Regions from separate parts of the Mesorhizobium sp. M0047 genome, predicted to be linked through region 3. Evidence: predicted binding sites of a transcription regulator. Region 3 holds the regulator's gene; each other region holds the start of a gene.

What was found. The regulator LexA, encoded in region 3, represses DNA repair genes until DNA is damaged. The targets are predictions, from matches to a motif close to TGTTCNNNNTGTGTTCNG.
Region 1: a site for LexA is predicted at 1,447-1,464, ahead of NKJ89_RS13675 (ATP-dependent helicase). Genes of this name have one in related genera too.
Region 2: a site for LexA is predicted at 1,840-1,857, ahead of NKJ89_RS23990 (single-stranded DNA-binding protein). Genes of this name have one in related genera too.

What each region holds. Positions count from the first base shown of each region.
Region 1 is NZ_JAMYUW010000011.1:199,387-202,663, forward strand. It holds gene NKJ89_RS13670 (glucose/quinate/shikimate family membrane-bound PQQ-dependent dehydrogenase) at 1-1,183, opposite strand, end outside; gene NKJ89_RS13675 (ATP-dependent helicase) at 1,504-3,277, shown strand, end outside.
Region 2 is NZ_JAMYUW010000029.1:12,302-15,578, forward strand. It holds gene NKJ89_RS23970 (ATP-dependent Clp protease proteolytic subunit) at 1-470, opposite strand, end outside; gene NKJ89_RS23975 (SRPBCC family protein) at 493-999, opposite strand; gene NKJ89_RS23980 (ArsR/SmtB family transcription factor) at 996-1,310, opposite strand; gene NKJ89_RS23985 (cupin domain-containing protein) at 1,356-1,775, opposite strand; gene NKJ89_RS23990 (single-stranded DNA-binding protein) at 1,955-2,476, shown strand; gene NKJ89_RS23995 (DUF2306 domain-containing protein) at 2,518-2,931, shown strand; gene NKJ89_RS24000 (OsmC family protein) at 2,981-3,277, shown strand, end outside.
Region 3 is NZ_JAMYUW010000041.1:42,298-45,574, forward strand. It holds gene kynU (kynureninase) at 1-496, shown strand, start outside; gene lexA (transcriptional repressor LexA) at 939-1,691, shown strand; gene NKJ89_RS28580 (ComEC/Rec2 family competence protein) at 1,685-3,277, opposite strand, start outside.

The sequences.
Region 1 (3,277 bases), on a different contig from region 3:
CGCTCGGCGTCGACCACATGTTGGGCGAGTTGGCAGTGTAGGTCTGGCCGGGCGCCAGCGGCGTCGTCTGGTCCGGATTGCCGGAATCCCAGTTCCACAGCAGCTTGCCGGTGGCAGCATCGTAGGCGCGGATGACGCCGGACGGCTCCTGCGTCGAATAATTGTCGTTGACCGCGCCGCCGACGATGATCTTGCCGCCTGATATCAGCGGCGCCGAGGTCGAGTAATAATAGCCCGACTTCGGATAGGGCATGTTGGCCAAGAGATTCAGCGTGCCGCCCTCGGCGAAGGCGGGGCAGACCTGCCCGTTGGCGGCATCGAGCGCTATCAGCCTGGCGTCCGAGGTCGGCAGGTAGACGCGGGCAGCACATGGCTGGCCGGCGGCGATGGCCGCATCGGCATAATAGGACACGCCGCGGCAGGTTTGGTGCTGGCGGTCCTTGTCGAGCTTGATCTTGGGATCGTAGCGCCATTTCTCTTTGCCGCTCGCGGCATCGATGGCGATGGCGAAATTGTGTGGCGTGCAGATGTAGAGCGTGTCGCCGATCTTCAGCGGCGTCACCTGATAGGTGGTCTCGCCGACATCGTCCGGTCCCTTGACGTCGCCGGTGCGGTAGGTCCACGCGGGCTGCAGCTTGGCGACATTGTCCGGCGTGATCTGGTCGAGCGGCGAATAGCGCTGGCCGAACTGCGTGCGTCCGTAATAGTGCCACTCGCCGGCCGGCACATCATTGCCGAGATTGGCGTTGGCGATCACCCTGTCGGTGCCGAGTTCGCCGGCAATGTCCTTCGGATCTGCCGTCATCGAGTAGCCGGCGACGGCAAGCGATGCCAGTACGGCAAGAATGAGCGGCGCGCGCGCATCGGGACCGGCAAGGCCCCGTCTCGCCCGCGGCGTCAGCAGCCAAAGCGCCACCAGCACGATGATGCCGCCGCGGGGCCCAAGTTCCCACCAATCGAACCCGGTCTCCCAGACGGCCCAGGCAAGCGTACAGAGCACGATCGCCGCGTAAAGCCACAGCGCGGTGGACCTGCGCCGGTAAAGCAGCCAGGCTGTGATCAGGAATGCGAGGCCGACTATGATGTAATACCAGCTGCCGCCCATCGACGCCAACCAGATGCCGCCGCCGCCGAGCGCCAGGCCGATGAGCAGGAGAATGAGGGAGGTGATGGTGACAGCCAAGATGATACTCCTTCGACTGTTGCGCGCTCTCACACGCGGCCCTGGGCAACCGGCGTTACCTTCCTGCCCTGGGCCCACTTTCTCCTGCCCGCCGCGCCTGTCAAGCGCGGAGCACACGCCGAGGTAGAAATCCATCTTGCCTGCATCAGGGTTTTCCAGCAGTGTCGGCACCGTGATAACCGACGAGGCGCGCTCGTTCGGACATCGATTTTTCGTCGCTCTCGGTTACCGCGAGGCCTGAACAGCGATATCAGGCACTTTACCGGAACAAAACGTAGACACTTCTGGTCTTTCGCTCCCGAATCACTACATTCGGGGCAATGTCCGGCTTTTCCGAAGACATGCCTTTTTTCGACGAACCCAATGCGCGGCCTTCGGCCCCGTCGGGCATTGCCGCGCGCGCCATGGCTGCCCGCAGCGGTCACAACAATGCGCCCGACTACCTGAAAGGGCTCAACCCGGAACAGCGGCTGGCTGTGGAAACCACCGAAGGTCCGGTTCTGGTGCTGGCCGGGGCCGGCACCGGCAAGACCCGCGTCTTGACCACCCGCATCGCTCACATCCTTGCCACCGGCAAGGCCTTCCCCTCGCAGATCCTGGCGGTGACCTTCACCAACAAGGCCGCCCGCGAGATGAAGATCCGCATCGGCGTCCTGATCGGCGAAGGCAATGTCGAGGGCATGCCCTGGCTCGGCACCTTCCACTCGATTGGCGTCAAGCTGCTGCGCCGCCATGCGGAACTCGCCGGATTGAGATCCGACTTCACCATCCTCGACACCGACGATGTGGTGCGGCTGATCAAGCAATTGATCCAGGCCGAGGGCCTCGATGACAAGCGCTGGCCGGCCAAGCAATTCGCCCAGATGATCGACGGCTGGAAGAACAAGGGGCAAGGCCCGGCCGACATCGCCGAGGGCGACGCCCGCGCCTTCGCCAACGGCAAGGGCCGCGAACTCTACAAGGCCTATCAGGCGCGGCTGCAGACGCTGAACGCCTGCGATTTCGGCGACCTTCTGTGCCACCCGATCCGCATCTTCCGCGCCAATCCGGATGTGCTGAAGGAATATCACAAGCGCTTCAAATACATCCTCGTCGACGAGTATCAGGACACCAACACTGCCCAGTACATGTGGCTGCGGCTTTTGGCGCAGCGGCCGCAGTCCTCCCCCCTCGAGGGGGAGGTGCCCGCGAAGCGGGCGGAGGGGGTCGCCGCAGAAGGCACCTCCAGAACGTCGAGCACTGCCGCGAGGACCCCACCCGACCGGGCTTCGCCCGGCCACCCTCCCCTCAAGGGGGAGGGATATCAGCGCAGCGCCACCGTAAACATCTGCTGCGTCGGCGACGACGACCAATCCATCTATGGCTGGCGCGGGGCCGAGGTCGACAACATCCTGCGCTTCGACAAGGATTTCCCCGGCGCCACCATCATCCGGCTGGAGCGCAACTACCGCTCGACCGCGCACATACTGGGCGCGGCCTCCCACCTCATCGCCCACAATGAGGGCCGCTTCGGCAAGACGCTGTTCACCGACCGCGACGAGCCGGAGGACGGCAAGGTGCATGTCCATGCCGCCTGGGATTCCGAGGAGGAAGCCCGCGCCGTCGGCGAGACCATCGAGGCCTACCAGCGCCAAAAGCACAATCTCAACGACATGGCGATCCTGGTCCGCGCCTCATTCCAGATGCGCGAGTTCGAGGACCGCTTCGTCACGCTCGGTCTCAACTACCGCGTCATCGGCGGCCCGCGCTTCTACGAGCGCATGGAAATCCGCGATGCGCTGGCCTTCTTCCGCGTGGTGGCGCAAGGCGCCGACGACCTCGCCTTCGAGCGCATCGTCAACGTGCCGAAGCGCGGCCTGGGCGAAGCCACTATCCGGCAGATCCACGACACCGCTCGCGCGCTGCGCATCCCGATGCTGGAAGCCGCGGCAAAACTCGCCGAAAGCGACGAGTTGAAGCCGAAGCCGCGCGCGGCATTGCGCGAAGTGGCCGCCAATTTCGAGCGCTGGCAGAAGGCGCTGGAAACCACGCCGCACACCGAACTCGCCGAGACCATTCTCGAAGAGAGCGGCTACACCGATATGTGGAAGAACG
Region 2 (3,277 bases), on a different contig from region 3:
AGTTCGGCCATGTGCCGTTTCGTCTGGACGATGCGCTCGGCATGGCGCTGGATGTCGGAGGCCTGACCCTGGAAGCCGCCAAGCGGCTGATGCAGCAGGATGGTGGCGTTCGGCAGTGAGATACGACGCCCGGCCGTTCCTGCCATCAGCAGGAACGAGGCCATCGAGGCGGCAAAGCCCATGCACACGGTCGAGACCGGGCAACTGATGTATTGCATCGTGTCGTAGATGGCGAAGCCGCTGGTCACCACGCCGCCCGGCGAGTTGATATAGAGCGAGATCTCCTTGTCGGGATTGTCCGATTCCAGCGACAGCAACTGTGCGCAGACCAGCGCAGAGATGTCGTCGTTGATCTCGCCATTGATGAAGACAATGCGTTCGCGCAACAGCCGCGAAAAGATGTCGAAGGCGCGTTCGCCGCGGCTCGATTGCTCGATGACCATCGGCACCAGACTGGCAACACCGCTCATGATCTTCTCTCCATTGTCCTGTTCAGGCTGCACGCAACAAGAGGCGAGGCGTGTTTGCGGCGATTGGCTTGCGTGAATCGGTTGCGTCGAGTGAAAGCCGGCAGTTGGCGCCCGCCATGGCGACCGCGGGCATTGCCTTGCGGGCGAAGCCGTCATGGACAATGCGCAGATGGGTGCCGCCGGAAACTGTAGGGGCAAGTGTGAAGGTGACAATGCTGTCCAATGCGCTGTCGAGGCTATCCTGTCGCGCGGCGTCGCCTGGCTGCTCCCGCCAGGAATAGCGCAGCAGCTTCTCCGGCTCGGCGTCGAGAATTTCGCATTCGATCGCTGCGTCCGGCCCGGCGAAGGCAAAACGATTGCCGGTCTGCGGCCTGATGTCGTTCGGCATCATCCAGGCGGCGAGCAACTCCGGCACGGTCAGAGCCCGCCATACCTTTTCCGGCGGCTCGGCAAGGTCATACTCGAATTCGATCGCATCGGGAGAGATCTCGCGATGGCTATCGGCCTTCATCGATCGAACGTTTTTCATTGGTCCATGTCCTTCAAAACCGCCTTCAGTCTTTCGATGCGTTCCGGCCAGAAGGTCCGGTAGCGTTCGATCCAGGAGAGCAAGGGGGCGAGCCCTTGCGGGTCGGCGCGGTAATAGGCGTTGCGGCCGGCGCGGCGCTCGACCACCAGGCCGGCGCCGCGCAGCACCGCCAGATGCTGCGATACCGCCGGTTGCGACACCGTCATGCCGGTGCGCAATTCCGATACCGTCATTTCGCCAGAGGCGAGCCGCTCAAAGACGGCTCGGCGCGTCGGGTCGGCCAGGGCCCGGAAAATCTCTGCTTCGATCATGGCCAAAGCATAAGTCTACACTTATTGATTTGGCAAGCGCTGTTTTCACGAGACTGCCGGAAGCCAGCGCCTCACTGCCCCAACAGGTCCATCAAACGTCGCCTCGAAGATCGGCGATGCGAGCACGGCGTGAATATGAAGCGTTCCGGTGCCGACGTTCTTGAACCCATGTTTCCTGTTTGCGGGAACGACCAGAGACTGGCCCGGTGTCAGGACGCGGTGCTCATCGTCGATCCACATCTCGGCCCTGCCGGCGATGACGGTCAGCACTTCCTCTACGGGATGCCAATGCGTTGGGGCACCGACCGTGGGTTCGACCCATTGTTCGAATATGCAAAGTTGCGATGCACCGTTGCTGGCTGACACATGCATACGCGTTTCCACACCTGCTCGCCATTGCTCGCGCTGCTGGTCCTCATGGGCCACGAACTTCATTTGGTCGTCCCGATCCATTCCCGATTTCATGGAAAATCTCGGACCGGGACACTACGTCTTGCTGACAAACATTGACAGAACGTCGTACATACAATAGAACGAAAAGAGAACAAAAACCTTGTGGGAAAAGGCAGCCTTAGCAGGCGGCTGACGTCGGCAGCCTGTAAGGTGCTGCGACAAAAATTGGTTCGGATGAGCGGAGAAATATCATGGCGGGTAGCGTCAACAAGGTCATTCTGGTCGGCAATCTCGGTGCGGATCCTGAAATCCGCCGGCTGAACTCGGGCGAACCGGTCGTCAACATCCGCATCGCGACGTCGGAAAGCTGGCGCGACAAGAATTCCGGCGAGCGCAAGGAAAAAACCGAGTGGCACAACGTCGTCATCTTCAATGAGGGCATCGCCAAGGTGGCGGAGCAGTATCTGAAGAAGGGCATGAAGGTTTACGTCGAGGGCCAGCTGCAGACGCGCAAATGGCAGGACCAGACCGGCGCCGACAAGTACACGACGGAAGTCGTGCTACAGAAGTTCCGTGGTGAGCTGCAGATGCTCGACGCACGCGGGCAGGGTGAGGGCGGACAGGTCGGCGGCTATGCCGGTGGTGGCAGCAGCCGTGGTTCCGATTTCGGCCAGTCCAGCCCGAGCGAAGGCTTCAATCGCGGTGGCGGCGGTGCCAAGAGCGGCGGCGGTGGCGGTTCGTCGCGCGAACTGGATGACGAAATCCCGTTCTGACGACAAATCGATCGTAAAGAAAGCAACCAACGGAGAGGGCAATGTCGCTGGACCCGCTGCTTGCCGCGCCATCTCCTATACCCTGGCATGCCTTTGCAGCCTTCGCCGCATTGGCGATAGGGGCCACGCAGCTGATGCTGCCGAAGGGAACCCCGCGCCACCGCATCGCGGGCTATGTCTGGGCCGCGCTGATGCTGGTCATCGCGGTCTCGAGTTTCTGGATTCATCAGATCCGCCTCATCGGCCCTTTCGGTCCTATCCATTTCCTGTCGATCCTGGTGCTGGTCACCGTGCCGCTGGCCGTGTGGCACGCCCATAATCAGCGCGTCGCCAAGCATCGCAAGGTCATGATTTCGCTTTACGTCTTCGCGTTGATTGGCGCCGGCATCTTCACCCTGTTGCCGGGCAGGGTCATGCACGACGTCGTCTTTGGCGTCGCGCGAGCCGGCCCGTGATCCGATTTAATTCTTGAGGCGGATGAACTCGAGTGGAAGGAAATGTCAGGTGAAAGCACGCGTAAAATGGGTCGAGGAGCGCACCTTCGTCGGCGAGTCCGGTAGCGGCCACAAGGTCGTACTAGGAACCGCGCCCGGGCCGGAAGGCAGGACGCCGGGCCCGAGCCCGATGGAACTGGTGCTGATCGGGACCGGCGGCTGTTCGGCCTATGATGTCGTCCATATTCTCGAGAAAGGCCGCGAAGCGGTCGAGGATTGCATCGTCGAACTAGACGCCCACCGAGCCGAAACCGAGCCCAGGGTTTTCACCCGCATCCATATGCATTTCGTGGTCAAGGGTCGGGCT
Region 3 (3,277 bases):
GCTCAGCGGCTGGTGGGGGCATGCACGGCCCTTTGCCTTCGAACGAGGCTATGTTGCCGGCACCGGTATCCGCCGCTTTCTGTGCGGCACGCAGCCGGTCCTGTCGATGCGGGCGCTCAAAGGTGCGCTCGCAATCTGGAACGACGTCGACGTGGCGGCATTGCGAAAGAAAAGCGTCGCGCTGACCGAACTGTTCATCCAGCTCGTCGAAGCGAAGTGCGGCGCCTATGGCCTCACGCTGGAGAGCACCCGCGACGCGACCAGGCGCGGCAGCCAGGTGTCGTTCGTTCACGATCATGGCTATCAAATCATGCGGGCGCTGATCGAGCGCGGAGTGATCGGTGACTTCCGCGCGCCGTCAACCATCCGTTTCGGATTTACGCCGCTCTATGTCGGCTACAAGGACGTGTGGCTGGCGGTCGAGGTGCTGGAAGACATTCTGCGAACGGATGCATGGAAGGACCAGCGTTTCGCCGTCAAGGAGGCCGTGACCTGACGCAGTCGTCCCAACTGTTGTCGCATCGTTGCCTCTTGGTCGGATGATGGAGGGACGAATTTCCAGTGCACAAATCCGGTTGCCGCTGCTGGCCAACACTGGCATCAACAAATTAACCAAGGTTGGCATTTTGGCTTCGTTTCGTTCACGGCAGACGAACGCATGGAAGGCTGGAAATGCCCCGTCGCGGATCCATGGGCAGCTCATGCCAAAGCTTGGGCCAACGATGGGCGGCAGCCCATTAACCATAACAATTTCAATGCCGGAAAGCGCCTTGTGACGGCATGCCGTGATCACCCAAGCGCGCTGGCGCGCGCCAAATAATTTCAGCGGCCTTAACAGATTCATTAAACTTTAAACGGTTGCAGAACACAACTGGAACATATAGTGTTTGTTCTGGGTTTGTTTTCTGATTCTGGTTTTAGGTACCCTGGGGGCCGCCATGCTGACACGCAAGCAACACGAACTGCTGATGTTCATTCATGAACGCCTGAAGGAAAGCGGCATTCCGCCATCCTTCGACGAGATGAAGGAGGCGCTCGACCTTGCCTCCAAATCCGGGATTCATCGTTTGATCACGGCACTGGAAGAGCGCGGCTTCATTCGCCGGCTGCCCAACCGGGCACGCGCGTTGGAAGTGCTGCGGCTGCCGGATTCGATCGCGCCCGGCCTCAACGCCGCAAAAAAATTCTCGCCAAGCGTCATCCAAGGCAGTCTTGGTCAGGCCAGCGTCGGCCAGGGCGGCCTTGGCCGGCAGATCAAGCCGGCGTCTTCGCGGATGCCTTCAGCCGGCAATGACGACGACGTGGTCTCCGCCGTGTCGATCCCTGTGATGGGGCGCATCGCCGCCGGTGTGCCGATCGATGCCATCCAGCACCAGACCCATTCGATCTCGGTGCCGCCGGACATGATCATGGGAGGCGAGCACTATGCGCTGGAGGTCAAGGGCGACTCGATGATCGAGGCCGGCATCTTCGACGGCGACACCGTCATCATCCGCAACGCCGATACGGCGAGCCCTGGCGAAATCATCGTGGCGCTGGTGGATGAAGAGGAAGCGACGCTGAAGCGGTTTCGCCGCAAGGGTGCCTCGATTGCTCTCGAAGCCGCCAATCCGGCCTATGAGACACGGATTTTCGGTCCAGACCGGGTCAAGGTGCAAGGCAAGCTTGTCGGCCTGATCCGCCGTTACTGAGGCAGCTGCGGTTTAACGACGGGCTTGTCCGGTCTCTTGAAGGGCGGCAGGCCCCTCGCCTCGCGCGAAAACTTGCGTTGCACGTGCCAAGGCCGGTAGGGCTTACCCACCGCAAAGCTGACCGTTGCCGGCGCAGTCGCCGACTGGCGATCGAAGAAGACGGCAGCACTGCCATTGCGAGCCAGTTGCCGCTTGGTGATGACGAGAACCAGCGGGTTGTGACAAGCGTCATAGGCCGTCGCGTCGTTGATGACGATCAGGTCGGCGAAGCCGCAGGCTTTCCAGGTGTCCTTTCGGTCCTCGACATAGGCAATGATAGCACCGGACGGATGCCTGGCGAGACAAACGCCTGATGTGCAATAGAATGGCGCTCCCGGCGGCATTTCAGCCGCATCCTCGACGTCGAATTGCCCGTCGCCTTCGTCGAACACCTCCGGCGCGATAATGCTTTCGGACGTCAGCGCACGCTTCCAGTTGTCGACGGTGAATTCGTTCGGCCTGGCCCGGCTGACCGCGAGTTCGCCGCCGCCAATCGGCAGCGCCACCAGCCTCGCATCCTCCGAGACCAGCACGTCAGGTACGCGCGTATCCGAGACGGTCAACAGGCCGGCAAGCGCGAAGGGAAGCGCTGCGAGCCGCAACCATGTGGTCGCCATCGTCGCGATGACCAAGGCAATCGTCACCAGCACGACGGATTGCTGCGAAATCAAACCGATTGCGTCGACTGGCGAACGCTCGGAAATCCATCCGGACATCGCGATCATCACCGTCAGGCCTTTGCCCATCAGAAAGAGGGCCGGCCAGTCCAAGCCGAATGGCATCAGCAGCGCGCTGGCGACAGCCAGGAACATTACGACTGTTACGATAGGCATGATGGCCAGGTTGGCGAACAGGCTGAGCGGCGACACACGCTGAAAATGCCAGATGGCAAACAGCGCCGTGGCGCTGCCGGCGATGATGGAGGTCATGGCAAGGCCGGCTGCCGCCAGCAGGAGTTTTCGCGTCAGGAAGCCGGGCAAGGATCGCTTTGGCGGCGGTGGCCTCGCCTTCCCCGCACGATGATCCGCCCAGCCGGCATAGGCACCGACCAGCGCGGCCGTCGCGGCAAACGACATTTGAAAACTCGGGCCGACCACTTCATGCGGCGACACCATGATGACCGCGATCGCCGAGATCGCCAGATTGCGCATCGTCAGTGCTGTCCGATCAAAAAGAACGGCAATCAGCATCACCGCCAGCATGATGAAACTGCGCTCGGCGGCAACGACGACGCCTGAGATGATAAGATAGGCGGCGATCGAGAACAGTGCGGCAGCCGCAGCATACTTCTTGACCGGGCGACGCGCGGAAAAATCCGGAAACAGGGCGAAGGCGCCACGCAGCAAACCCATGATGGTGCCAGCGACCAGCGCCATGTGCAGTCCGGAAATGGAGATGATGTGATAGATGCCGGTACGCCGCATCGCCTCGTTCACGTCATCGGGAATGCCGGCGCGAACGCCGACGATCAGCGCCGCGGCGATCTCGCCTTCGGCGCCACCGACGCTGCCCCTGATGTGATCGGCAATGGCCTCACGGGCTTTTTC